4 regions of the Cobetia sp. SIMBA_158 genome follow, and region 1 is predicted to be linked to each of the others. Evidence: predicted binding sites of a transcription regulator. Region 1 holds the regulator's gene; each other region holds the start of a gene.
The links. The regulator FNR, encoded in region 1, switches genes on or off when oxygen is low (the NO sensors DNR and NnrR bind a similar motif). The targets are predictions, from matches to a motif close to TTGATNTANATCAA.
Positions count from the first base shown of each region.

Region 2: a site for FNR is predicted at 1,229-1,242, ahead of adhP (alcohol dehydrogenase AdhP). Genes of this name have one in related genera too.
Region 3: a site for FNR is predicted at 1,874-1,887, ahead of R2R70_RS03175 (OmpW/AlkL family protein). Genes of this name have one in related genera too.
Region 4: a site for FNR is predicted at 1,520-1,533, ahead of clpB (ATP-dependent chaperone ClpB). Genes of this name have one in related genera too.

Region 1 covers NZ_JAWJYL010000017.1:69,080-72,205, reverse strand. The annotation lists gene R2R70_RS17750 (cbb3-type cytochrome c oxidase subunit I) at 1-37, shown strand, start outside; gene R2R70_RS17745 (cbb3-type cytochrome c oxidase subunit II) at 34-651, shown strand; gene R2R70_RS17740 (hypothetical protein) at 677-955, shown strand; gene fnr (fumarate/nitrate reduction transcriptional regulator Fnr) at 1,244-1,993, shown strand; gene R2R70_RS17730 (fatty acid cis/trans isomerase) at 2,210-3,126, opposite strand, start outside.
Region 2 covers NZ_JAWJYL010000006.1:123,449-126,574, forward strand. The annotation lists gene R2R70_RS11310 (aldehyde dehydrogenase family protein) at 1-1,131, shown strand, start outside; gene adhP (alcohol dehydrogenase AdhP) at 1,427-2,455, shown strand; gene R2R70_RS11320 (pyridoxamine 5'-phosphate oxidase family protein) at 2,630-3,121, opposite strand.
Region 3 covers NZ_JAWJYL010000001.1:688,068-691,193, forward strand. The annotation lists gene R2R70_RS03170 (DMT family transporter) at 1-886, shown strand, start outside; gene R2R70_RS03175 (OmpW/AlkL family protein) at 1,011-1,760, opposite strand; gene R2R70_RS03180 (OmpW/AlkL family protein) at 2,108-2,701, opposite strand; gene R2R70_RS03185 (lipopolysaccharide kinase InaA family protein) at 3,063-3,126, opposite strand, start outside.
Region 4 covers NZ_JAWJYL010000012.1:7,797-10,922, forward strand. The annotation lists gene clpB (ATP-dependent chaperone ClpB) at 1-1,376, opposite strand, end outside; gene pgeF (peptidoglycan editing factor PgeF) at 1,671-2,447, opposite strand; gene rluD (23S rRNA pseudouridine(1911/1915/1917) synthase RluD) at 2,487-3,126, opposite strand, start outside.

The DNA of each region.
Region 1 (3,126 bases):
GCCCCCTGCCACATCCTCGGGAGGGCACTACGCATGAGACATGTCCTGCTCGAACGTCACGCCGGCCTGATGACGGCACTATGCCTGCTCACCATGAGCCTCGGCGCCCTCGCCCAGCTGGTACCGCTCGGGGCTCACCCCAGCCTCGCCAGCGCACCCGAAGACCTCAAACCGCTGAGCGCCCTGGCGCTGGAGGGTCAGCGCATCTACCAACGCGAGGGCTGTCAGCAGTGCCATACACGCATGGTGCGCGATCTACCGGGCGATACGGCGCGCCACGGCGATGCGACGATCGCCCGGGAGCGCTATTACGACCGCCCTTCGCTGTGGGGCGTAGAGCGCTGGGGGACGGATTTGAGCCAGCTGCCTGCGCAACATGACGATGCCTGGCAGCGTCTGCATCTGAATGACCCGCGCAGTCAGGTGCCGGGCTCAGCGATGCCCACCTACCCGTGGCTGTTCGAGCGGGCGTTGAGCGGCGAAGGCATCGCGGCCCGCATGCGAGCCCTGCAAGGCCTGGGCGTGCCCTACGCGGAAGACGAGATTCTCGCCGCCCCCAATGACGTGCGTGGCACTGCCGAAATCACGGCGCTGCTCGCCTACCTGCAGCAGGCCGCCCCCGCGAGCGACATCGCCAGCCGCGACCCATGACAGGACACCGCTCAGGAGACACGACATGAATCTGCTGGAGACAACTGGACTCCCCCTGTTCTGGAATCTCTGGGTGCTGGCCCTCACGCTGGGCAGCCTGGTGCTGTTCGCCATGCTGGCACTGGGCAGCCTTTCGCGCGCCGCCAGCGCTGACAGCGACGAGCGCGAAGGCGATGGCCCCATGCAGGAACATCGCATCAACGGCGTACGTCAGCCTGACACGCCAGCGCCACGTGCCTGGGGCATACTGGCACTGGCGACGCTGGCCGGCGCACTGATCCTGCTGCTCGGCGCAGCTGGCTGAGGCAGGTCGTCGCGGTATGGTCATGCGGGGCCAACCAGGCCTAAAGTTCACACACCTTGCAACGCCCATGGGTTGGGCAGGATAATGAATTAATAAAATCTAATATTATGGCGCCACGAAATTGCACTGCCCCAGCCGATGAGCGCTCAGACTCTGGCCGCTCGAATCACATCGGCTGAGCAGGGTAGCGGCGGGCGACAAGGCCCCGCCCCACCATTCGTTGCGCCCGAAAGACCCCTCCGCTGCCCTGCCCCAGGGGTAGCGGTGACATTCCTCAGGAGAGTCACCATGACGGCCAATGCACAGGCATCACACCGCTTGCGCGCCCATGAAGCCCGCTGCCAGACCTGTTCGCTGAGTTCACTGTGCCTGCCACTGGCACTGAACATGGAAGATATCGACCAGTTTGACGCCATCATCCGCCGTCGCGCGCCACTCAGAAAAGGGGAAGTGCTCTTCACCCAGGGCGATGCCTTCGATTGCGTCTTCACGGTGCGCTCCGGAAGTCTCAAGCAGATCACCAATGAAAACAGCGGCATGGAGCAGCTGACCGGCTTCTACCTGCCCAGCGAGCTGGCCGGGCTCGATGCCATCGACAGCAATTGCTATCCCGGCACCGCCGTGGCGCTGGAGACCACCACCGTCTGCGAGATTCCCTTCGACCGCCTCAATGCGCTCTCGGAGCAGATGCCGGAACTGAGAACCCAGCTGTTCAAGAGCCTGAGCAAGGAGTTGCACGAAGATCGCCGCATGATGATGCTGCTGTCGCGCAAGACAGCCGATGAGCGGCTGGCGAGCTTCCTGGTCAACCTGTCACAGCGCTTCCGTCGTCGTGGCTATTCGCCGTACAGCTTCCGCCTCTCGATGGCACGCGCCGATATCGGCAACTATCTGGGGCTTGCCGTCGAAACCATCAGCCGTATCCTGACCCGCTTCCAGACCCAGGGGCTGGTCGACATTCGTGCCCGCGAGGTGCATATCCTGCATCTGGATGGCCTGATCGAACTGGCCGAAGGCGAGTGTCAGGGCGGTCGCTGATGACGCCTGCTGACAGCACATCACGCTGAGCGACACTGCGCTGATCCGCCGCCAGGGCGCCATGTCGGCACCACACAAGACAGAAGCCCGCCACGCAATTTGCGTGGCGGGCTTCTTCTTTCTGTCAGGCCAGTCGTCAGTCGTCCTGACAACCCTGACAGTCCTGGCAGCCCAGACAGTCATGACAATAGGCCTTGTCTCGGCCTTCGCTGGCGATCAGCGGTTCTCGAGGCGGTTATAGTCCAGCAGGCCCGCTTCGACAGGGCGATCAGCATAGTTGGTGCGCAGCACGCTGTCGGAAAACTCCCAGAAGCGCGGATCAGTCCGGCGCACCCCGATATCGGCCTGCAGGGCGCGATAGTCCTCTTCGCTCTCGAGTGCCGCCACCCGCTCTGCCAGCCCCGTCAGGGTGTCAGGCGTCAGACGCCAGAAGGCATTCGGGTAATCGCCCGCCACGCCCCGCAAGACATCGAGAGTGTCTTCCTCAGGACGGCGATTTTCCTCCTCATCGAACAGACTGGTGATGTTGGCGTGGGCGGAATTGCGCAGCACGCTGTAAAGGCGCGGCGAGTCATCAGTGCCATCCTCCAGCGCGACGATCGTCACCTCCGGCATCAGGCTGGCCGAGACTCCCTGCACCGCAGCGAGGGCCTGCAGCTCATGTCGCACATGCTCATCCTCGACATTGCTCAGACTACGCTCATGACCGAGTTCCGGTGCGAGGCGCTCCTGCATGCGCCGCATCAGACCAAGGCGAGCCTGGTTCGGGGATGACAGCTCCTGCGGTGTCCAGACGATGCCACTGGGCGCATCGAACTGCGGCGGCTTCTTGAACAGCAGCTCGCCAAGGCCGGGGCTGACGTCGCGATACCAGCTGTCATGCACCGCCTGGCGCTCACCTGCCGGCAACAGCACCAGCAGGTTGTTCTCGCCTTCCATGCGCAGGAAGTCCATGTACAGACGGGTGACCAGCTGATGGCCGAGATTGCCGTAGACATCGAAGCCGGCGACCAGCAGATAGTGGATGCGCTCCAGCATCGGGTAATCGATGATCCAGCCCGTCTTGGGCACGCCACCGACCAGCCCCTTCATCACCGCTGCATTGTCGAAGTGACGATAGATGGTCAGGGCCG
Region 2 (3,126 bases), on a different contig from region 1:
TGCCTGCGCTCCCAGGAAGGCACCGCGGCGGATATCGACGCCAATACCGTCTCCTATCACTTCCATGAGCCGCTGGGTGTGGTCGGGCAGATCATCCCGTGGAACTTCCCGATCCTGATGGCAGCCTGGAAGCTCGGCCCGGCGCTGGCGGCTGGCAACTGCGTGGTGCTCAAGCCGGCGGAACAGACCCCGGCCTCGATTCTGGTGCTCGCGGAGCTGATCAATGACCTGCTGCCGGCGGGCGTGCTCAATATCGTCAACGGCTATGGGGCCGAGGCCGGTCAGGCGCTGGCGACCAGCAAGCGCATCGCCAAGATCGCCTTCACCGGCTCCACTCCCGTGGGCTCGCACATTCTCAAGTGCGCCGCCGACAGCATCATCCCCTCCACGGTGGAGCTGGGCGGCAAGTCGCCCAACATCTACTTCGCCGACATCATGAATGCCGAACCCGAGTTCATCGACAAGGCCGCCGAAGGCCTGGTGCTGGCGTTCTTCAATCAGGGCGAGGTGTGCACCTGCCCGTCACGCGCCCTGATCCAGGAAAGCATCTACGACGACTTCATGGCCCGGGTGATGGAGCGCGTGAAGACCATCAAGCGCGGCAACCCGCTGGACACCGACGTACAGGTCGGCGCCCAGGCTTCCCGCGAGCAGTTCGACAAGATCATGTCTTACATGGATGTCGCCCGCGAGGAAGGCGCCGAGGTGCTCACCGGCGGCAGCAGCGAGCAGCTGGAGAACGAGCTGGCCAACGGCTATTACATCCAGCCGACCCTGCTCAAGGGCAACAACTCGATGCGTGTCTTCCAGGAAGAGATCTTCGGGCCGGTGGTGGCCGTCACCACCTTCCGTGACGAGGCCGAGGCGCTGGCCATCGCCAATGACACCGAATTCGGTCTCGGCGCCGGCGTCTGGAGCCGCGACATGAACGTCGCCTTCCGCATGGGGCGTGGCATCCAGGCCGGTCGCGTGTGGACCAACTGCTACCACCAGTATCCCGCCCATGCCGCCTTCGGTGGCTACAAGAAATCCGGTGTCGGTCGCGAGACCCACAAGATGGCACTGGAGCACTACCAGCAGACCAAGAACCTGCTGGTCAGCTACGACATCAATCCGCTCGGCTTCTTCTAGGCCTGTCTGGCAGCGCCACCGCGACCGGTGGTGCTGCATGCCTCCCGCGATTCTTGCTTGAGAAAATGACAACGATGCCCGCGCCAGATCCGATTGCTTGATCTGGCGCAGGGCAGGGAGCGCTGCGTCTAGTTTCAATGGAGAGGCAAGCTTTGCACTGGCTCGGCGCTGGCGCATGCAGGCGCAAGCCCACACTCTCCGGCGCAACGCTCCGCCGCAACTCTGCTGGTTCGTCTGTCTTGAATGTCCGTCTTTCTTGAATGTTCGTCAGTCTTCAATGGATGAGGAGTACGTCATGGATAGCAGCATGAAAGCCGCCGTGGTACGTGAATTCGGTGCACCGCTGGTGATCGAGGAGGTCGCGGTACCGCGTCCGGGGCGTGGCGAGATTCTGGTCGAGGTCGCCGCCTCCGGGGTCTGTCATACCGACCTGCACGCCGCGCATGGCGACTGGCCGGTGAAACCCAATCCGCCGTTCATTCCCGGCCATGAGGGCGTCGGCACCATCGCGGCGGTGGGCGAGGGCGTCACTCACGTCAAGGAAGGCGACCGTGTCGGGGTGCCTTGGCTCTACTCGGCCTGCGGCCACTGCGAGCATTGCCTGGGCGGCTGGGAGACGCTGTGCGAGAGCCAGCAGAATACCGGCTATTCGGTGAATGGTGGCTTTGCCCAGTTCACGCTGGCGGACGCAGGCTACGTCGGCCGCCTGCCGGACAGCTTGGGCTTCGTGGAGATCGCGCCGGTGCTGTGCGCCGGGGTCACGGTCTACAAGGGGCTCAAGATGACCGACACCCGCCCCGGCCAGTGGGTGGTGATCTCGGGCATCGGCGGGCTGGGACACATGGCGGTGCAGTATGCACGCGCCATGGGCCTGAACGTGGCGGCGGTGGATGTGGATGATGCCAAGCTGGAACTGGCTCGCCGTCTGGGCGCGACCGTGACCGTCAATGCCATGAAGGAAGACCCGGCGAGCGTCATCAAGCGCGAGATCGGCGGCGCGCATGGCGCGCTGGTGACGGCGGTATCGCCCAAGGCCTTCGACCAGGCCCAGAACATGCTGCGCCGTGGCGGCACCCTGGTGCTCAACGGCCTGCCGCCGGGGGACTTCCCGCTGCCGATCTTCTCCACCGTGCTCAATGGCATCACGGTGCGTGGCTCCATCGTCGGCACGCGTCAGGACCTGCAGGAGGCGCTGGACTTCGCCGCGGAAGGCAAGGTCGCCGCCACCGTGCAGACCGGCAGGCTCGAGGACATCAATGACATCTTCGGACGCATGATCGACGGCAAGATCGAGGGGCGCATCGTGCTCGACATGAAGGCCTGAGGCGTTCGTTGGCCGGAATCCTCACCACCGATGACAGGTCTGCTGGAAACGGCAGGCTGCCAGACACGACAACGCCAGCCCGAGGGCTGGCGTTGTCGTGTCTGGCATGGCCGTGTGCGTTGACTCTCACGCGGGTACTGCAAAGAGCTCTCCATGACGAGCTCGGGCTTCTGCTTACACCGTGCCGAATTTCTCGTTCTCGCCCATGTCCGGGGTGTGGTCCTTGTCGAGGTTGGCGCGCGCCACCTCGTAGAGCTGATAGGCCTTGCTCTCCTTGGCCTTCCAGTGCTCACCGGATTGCACCGAGATCTCCAGCAGGGTGACGTCGGGGTCATCCTTGCCTTCCGGGAACCAGGCAGCCACGAACGGATTCCAGAACTTGTCGATCAGGCCCTGATCGCGGTGCAGATTGGCATGACCGCTCAGCGACACGTAGACACCATCATCCTGATCGGAAAAGCTCAGGCAGACCTCGCTGTCCTTCTTGGCCTCAAACACCTTCTCGGCGCTGGCGCGGGTGAAGAACCAAAGGGTGCCGTCGTAGTCATCCTGCACCAGATGCATCGGGCGGGCGTGGGGCATGCCGTCGCCTTGCGTCACCAACATGCCGACCTTCACATCCTTGATCAGCTTCCAGATCTTCTGCTTGTGCTCCGGGCTCGACATCGTGT
Region 3 (3,126 bases), on a different contig from region 1:
GCTGGGAGTGATTCTGTGGCTGCGCCGCAAGCCGCGTCAGTGGGGCCGGCGCAACGACCGTCTGGCGCAGATGGGCATTGGCATGCTGTTGCATGGCGCCTACCTGGGCGGCGTGTTCGCGGCGGTCAAGGCGGGGCTGCCGGCGGGCCTGACGGCGCTGCTGGTCAGCCTGCATCCACTGGTGACGGCGGCCTTGTCACTGCCGTTGTTCGGCGTGCGTCTGGGCGCCAAGCAGTGGACGGGGCTTGGCTGTGGCGCCATCGGCGTCAGTCTGGTGCTGGGGGCAGGGCTTGCCAAGGACGGCGCGGGTACCCTGGAGTGGCCGCTGATCGGCCTCGTCTGGTGCCTGGTGGCGCTGATCGGCGTGTCCAGCTCGACGCTGTGGCAGAAGCGGGTCTCCGGGCGCATGGGGCTGGTCGAGGGGCTGATGTTCCAGTATCTCGGTGCGGGCGCGGTGTTCGTCGTCGCCGCGACCAGTGTCGGCAGCTTTGCCTTTGACCCCACGCCGCGTCTGCTGCTGACCATGGCCTGGCTGGTGATCGCCATCTCGGTCGGTGCCATCTGGCTGCTGATGCTGATGCTGGAGCGGGGCGAGGCCCATCAGGTCGCGCGCACCTTCTTCCTGGTGCCGCCGTGTGCCGCGCTGATGGCATGGTGGCTGTTCGATGAGCAGTGGACCGCGCTGATGGTGGCGGGCGCGGCACTGGTGGTGCTGGGACTGGTGCTGGACCGCCCGCGTCCGGGCAAGGTGAGCAAGGCGCCGGCAGAGGACGCCACGCCGCCTTCGCCTTCAACGCCCTCAACGCCCTCAACGCCCTCAACCTCAACAGCTACAGCAACTTCCAAGGCTTCGGCAACGAACAGCGGGCAGGCCGCCTCGCGCTGAGGCGTGTCGAGCGCACAACTCACAACGCACTCAGTACAAAGCACAACGCCCCGCCGGCCCGAGTTGGGCTGGCGGGGCGTTGTCGTTTCTGGCCAGTCAGAAGCGCTAGCCAGGAAGTGGCTGATCAGAAGCGGTAGCTGATCCCGGCCATGGTCACGATGGGGTCGATCTCGACCTTGTCGTTGACGCTGCCCGCCACGGTGACATCGGAATCGATATCCAGATACCAGGCGGCGACGTTGGCCGCCCAGTGCTCGTTGATCACCAGATCGACGCCGATCTGTGCGGCCGCGCCCCAGCTGTCATCCATCTCGAGCTTGGTGCCATCGTCGAGGGTTTCATCGGAGAAGTGGGTGTAGTTGACGCCCGCACCGATGTACGGCTGGATGCGCGACTCACGTCCGCCAAGCGGGTAGTACTGCAGTGTCAGGGTCGGCGGCAGGTGATCGACGGAACCGGCTTTCTGGCCATTGAGCGAGATGTCGTGGTCGAAATCCTGCGCCGCCAGCAGCTCGATACCGAAGGTGTCGGTGAAGCGATAGCCGAGAGTGAAGGCAAAGGCGCTGTCATCATCGACATCCACGTCGGCACCGATGGCATCGATGCGACCGTTGTCACTCTTCGGCGAGACCTTGGCGACACCCGCACGCGTCCAGAACTGCCCGGCGCCGTAGTTGAGAGAGCTGAGAGAGCTGTGAGAGCTGTGAGAGTTGGCATTCAGCGAGTCGGCGGCCATGGCCGGTGCGGCGCCGAGCATCGCGAGGCCGGTGAGGCCTGCCAGTGCCAGAATCTGCCACGGGCGTACCGCAGAGCGCGGGCTGCGCGAAGTCAGGTGCGCGGGGAGGGAGGCTGAGCGAGAGACGACGTCGGACATGATGGCTCCTCAAGGATGGCGGGAAACAATGCCCTCATTCTAGGTAGCCGAATTTCGAGAAATTTGATCTGGGGCAAGAGTTTACGGGCGTTCTTGCTCGGTCAGGGGCGTGGTTGATCCAGGTCAATTTCTGCGCCGCGCCGGCGAAGATCCGCCGTGTAGCCGTTGGCTGCCCATAACGAAAACGCCGCAGACCCGAAGGTCTGCGGCGTTTGTGTGTGATGCCCATCTGGCGCCTGGACGGCTCGACGTTGCCGAGCTCCATCGCTGACGCTTTAGTGAATGATGCGGCATCACACGGCTTGCAAGGTACTCGCTGGAGGCATGTTCACGCCTCGTGCAAGAACTTAGAAGCGGTAGGTGACACCGGCACCGACAGTGACCGGGTCCAGCTCGGTGTCGTTCACGTCCTGACCGGCAATCTTGGTATCGGCCTTGACGTCGGCGTAACGAGCGAAGCCGTTGACGGCCCAGGCTTCGGTGATCTTGAGGTCCACACCCAGCTCGGCAGCGGCGCCGTAGCTGTCGTCGATGTCCATGCTCTGGCCACCGGCAGACTCACCGGAGAAGTGGGTGTAGTTCAGGCCGACACCGGCGTACGGCTGGACGCGGGCTTCAGTACCGCCCAGCGGGTAGTACTGCAGCATCAGGTTGATCGGCATCTGATCGAAACCACCGGCGCTGTTTTCCCAGTCAGTGCTGAATTCTTCAGTGGACTGCAGGGCGATGGCCAGGTTGTCGTGGAACATGTAGCCCACGGAACCGGCGAAGCCAGACTCGTCCTTGGCGATCAGACCGTTGCCGTTGTTGCTCTTGCCGTCGACCTTGGCAACGCCACCGCGCAGGAAGATGTCACCCTTGCCATATGCCATGGCGGATTGTGCGCCCATTGCCATGGTGCCGGCGATAACAGTAGCGGTCAGGATCTTGATAGCTTTCATGTGTAGTTCTCCTTGAAGCTTGGCTTCGTGAGCTGCCTGTCAGCAGTGCCTCGCTACCCTACGGCTTGGGCCGTGTGCTCTACGTGGCTGCGTCGATCAGGGGACGCTGCGAACTATAAAAAACAGCGTTCTGTTTGGCAAGCATTTTTTTAGAACGTTGTTTGAAAACTTATTAGGCGTCTTGTTAGCGGATGTTACCGATTATTTCAGGGAAGTTTAATGTCTCACGAGTGAGACTTGTGATGACGCATTCGAGCGACATCCCCATTCATCCTCGCGCAAGGTGACCAAGACCTTGGTCGCATGCCGTGCGCGAGGTTAGTACTCACTACGCCAAAGATCGTCGCCGGCCTCTGCAGGCTCAGCGACGCTTGCGTGCGGCGCGTGCTTCCAGCTCTTTCAGCCACTGACTGACCTCGGCGCTC
Region 4 (3,126 bases), on a different contig from region 1:
TCGAGGTCGGCGTATTCCCGCTCCAGCTCCGAGATCTGGTCCTCAAGCGCGCCGAGGCGCTTGAGCGCCGCCTCGTCGGTTTCCTTCTTGAGCGCTTCACGCTCCATCTTGAGCTGGATCAGGCGGCGGTCGAGACGGTCCATCTCCTCCGGCTTGGAATCCAGCTCCATGCGGATGCGTGACGCGGCCTCATCGATCAGGTCGATCGCCTTGTCCGGCAGCTGACGGTCCGTGATGTAGCGCGAGGACAGCCGCGCGGCGGCGATGATGGCGCTGTCGGTGATGTCGACCCCGTGGTGCACCTCATAGCGCTCCTTCAGGCCACGCAGGATGGCGATGGTGTCTTCCTCGCTGGGCTGGTCGACCTGCACCTTCTGGAAGCGGCGCTCAAGTGCGGCGTCCTTCTCGATGTACTGACGATACTCGTCAAGCGTGGTGGCACCGACACAGTGCAGCTCGCCACGCGCCAGCGCCGGCTTGAGCATGTTGCCGGCATCCATCGCGCCTTCGGCCTTACCCGCGCCGACCATGGTGTGCAGCTCATCGATGAACAGGATGACCTGGCCTTCTTCCTGCGCCAGCTCCTTCAGCACCGACTTGAGGCGCTCCTCGAATTCGCCGCGGAACTTGGCCCCCGCCAGCAGCGAGCCCATGTCGAGAGACAGCACGCGCTTGTTCTTGAGGCCTTCCGGCACCTCGCCATTGACGATACGGCTGGCCAGCCCTTCGACGATGGCGGTCTTGCCGACGCCGGGCTCACCGATCAGCACCGGGTTGTTCTTGGTGCGACGCTGCAGCACCTGGATCGTGCGGCGAATTTCCTCATCGCGCCCGATCACCGGGTCGAGCTTGCCATCCCGCGCACGCTCGGTGAGATCCAGGGTGTACTTGTTGAGCGCTTCGCGATTGTTCTCGGCATCGGCATCGCCCACGGCTTCGCCACCGCGCAGCGCATCGATGGCGGACGTCAGGGCGGGCTTCTTGATGCCCGAGGAGGTGAACAGCTTGCCCAGATCACCACCCAGCTCCAGCGCGGCCAGCAGCGCGAGCTCGGAGGCGATGAATTGATCGCCGCGCTTCTGCGCTTCGCGATCGGCCAGATTCAGAAGCTTGCCGAGGGCCTGCGAGGGCGCGACATTGCCATCGAACTGGGACACGGTGGGCAGGTCATCCAGCTGGCGCTTGAGGCCGCTCATCAGGCTGGTGGCATCGCCGCCCGCCTTGTTGACCAGTGCCTTGAGACCGCCATCGCGGTCTTCCAGCAGAGCCAGCAGCAGATGCTGCGGGTGAATTTCATTGTGGCCTCGCCCGACGGCGAGCGACTGGGCATCCGCCAGAGCGTTCTGCAGCTTGCTGGTGAGTTTGTCGATGCGCATGGTGCCTTCTCCTGAGAGTCATGGCGGTACTCCTTTTCTCAGGAGCTTCGCCTGTAACATTTCGTATCTGACTCTCAAGATGGGGGCTGGCGCACGGCTTTCAAGGCAGGATTCGCCGCGCTGCAGCATGTTGTGGCATTTGCCTGATCCAGGTCAGATTCCCGCCGCCACGACGACGACCCGCCGCCCCCGCCGGCCATCATCTTTGCCACACACAGAAACGCCCCGCCAACCTGAGACATCAGGTCAGCGGGGCGTTTGTGGGTACTGCATGCCAATGCACTGATCAGCGCCTCAGCGCAGCCAGATCACCGTGGCGAGGCGTCCGGTCACGCCATCATCACGCCGGTGGGAATAGAAGCGTGATTCAGAGGCGGTACAGAAGTGCCCGCCACTGACATGACCGACCCCGGCACGCTCGAGACGCAGGCGTGCCAGCTTGTAGAGATCACCCATGTAGTGACCGAGCCGGTAGGGGCTGGCCTCGAAAGCGTCATCGGCCTCAGGCAAATCCGCGATGAACGCATCACGCACCTCGGGGCCGACCTCGAACTGCGCATTGGAGATCGCCGGGCCCAGCCAGGCCATCAGCTCGCCGGGGTCATCACCGAGACGCTCGATGGTGGCTTCCAGCACGCCTTCGACCAGCCCGCGCCAACCCGCGTGTGCCACACCGACGCGCGTGCCCTGCCGATCACAAAACAGCACCGGCAGGCAGTCCGCCGTCATCACCACACAGGCCTGCCCGGTGCCGGTACTGATGCAGGCATCCGCCCGTGGCGGCGCATCCGGCCGGTCTTCGGCGTGGCAGACATCGAAGGCATCCACCACCTGAGTGCCGTGCACCTGATCCAGCCACGCCAGCGGACGGCCATCATCGACCTCCGCGGCGAGCAGCTCGCGCACCTGCGCCACCATCGCCGGGTCATCACCCACATGCAGCGCCGGATTGAAGCCGGCATACGGCCCCTGGCTGGGGCCGCTCTCACGCGTGGTCACGAAGGCCTGCACCGGGCTCGGCGCGGGCCAGTCCGGCAGTATCAGGGTCGGGCGTAGACTCTCGTCGTGCATAACCTCTCCTTGTGCGGCGTGTCGCGCGAGCCTGCCGCCTCAGCGAGCGATGTCTTCCTTGAGATAGTCGATCAGCACCAGCATGTCGCCCGGCATCTCGGCGCGGAATTCGACTTCCTTGCCCGTGATCGGGTGGATGAAGGCGAGACGACGGGCATGCAGTGCCTGACGCGGGAACTGACGCAGCAGCTCCTTGAGCGGGTCACTGGCCCCCGGCGGCAGCTTCAGACGCCCGCCGTAGACCGGGTCTCCGACCAGCGGATAGCGCTGGTGCGCCATGTGCACGCGAATCTGGTGGGTACGCCCGGTTTCCAGCTTGCAGCGGATATGGGTGTGACCCCGGAAACGCTCCACCACGCGGAAGTGGGTGACCGCCGGCTTGCCACTGTGAGTGACGGCCTGACGCTTGCGGTCCTTGGGGTGACGCCCGATGGGCGCATCCACGGTGGCACCGGAGGTCAGCACGCCCGTGACGACGGCATCGTACTCGCGCGACACGGTACGGGCCTGCAGCTGCTCGACCAGGTCCGCCTGGGCGGTCAATGACTTGGCCACCACCATCAGTCCGCTGGTGTCCTTGTCGAGACGGTGCACGATGCCGGCACGCGGCATCATGGAATTGCCCGGACAATGATGCAGGATGGCGTTGAGCAGAGTGCCATCGTGGTTACCCGCGCCC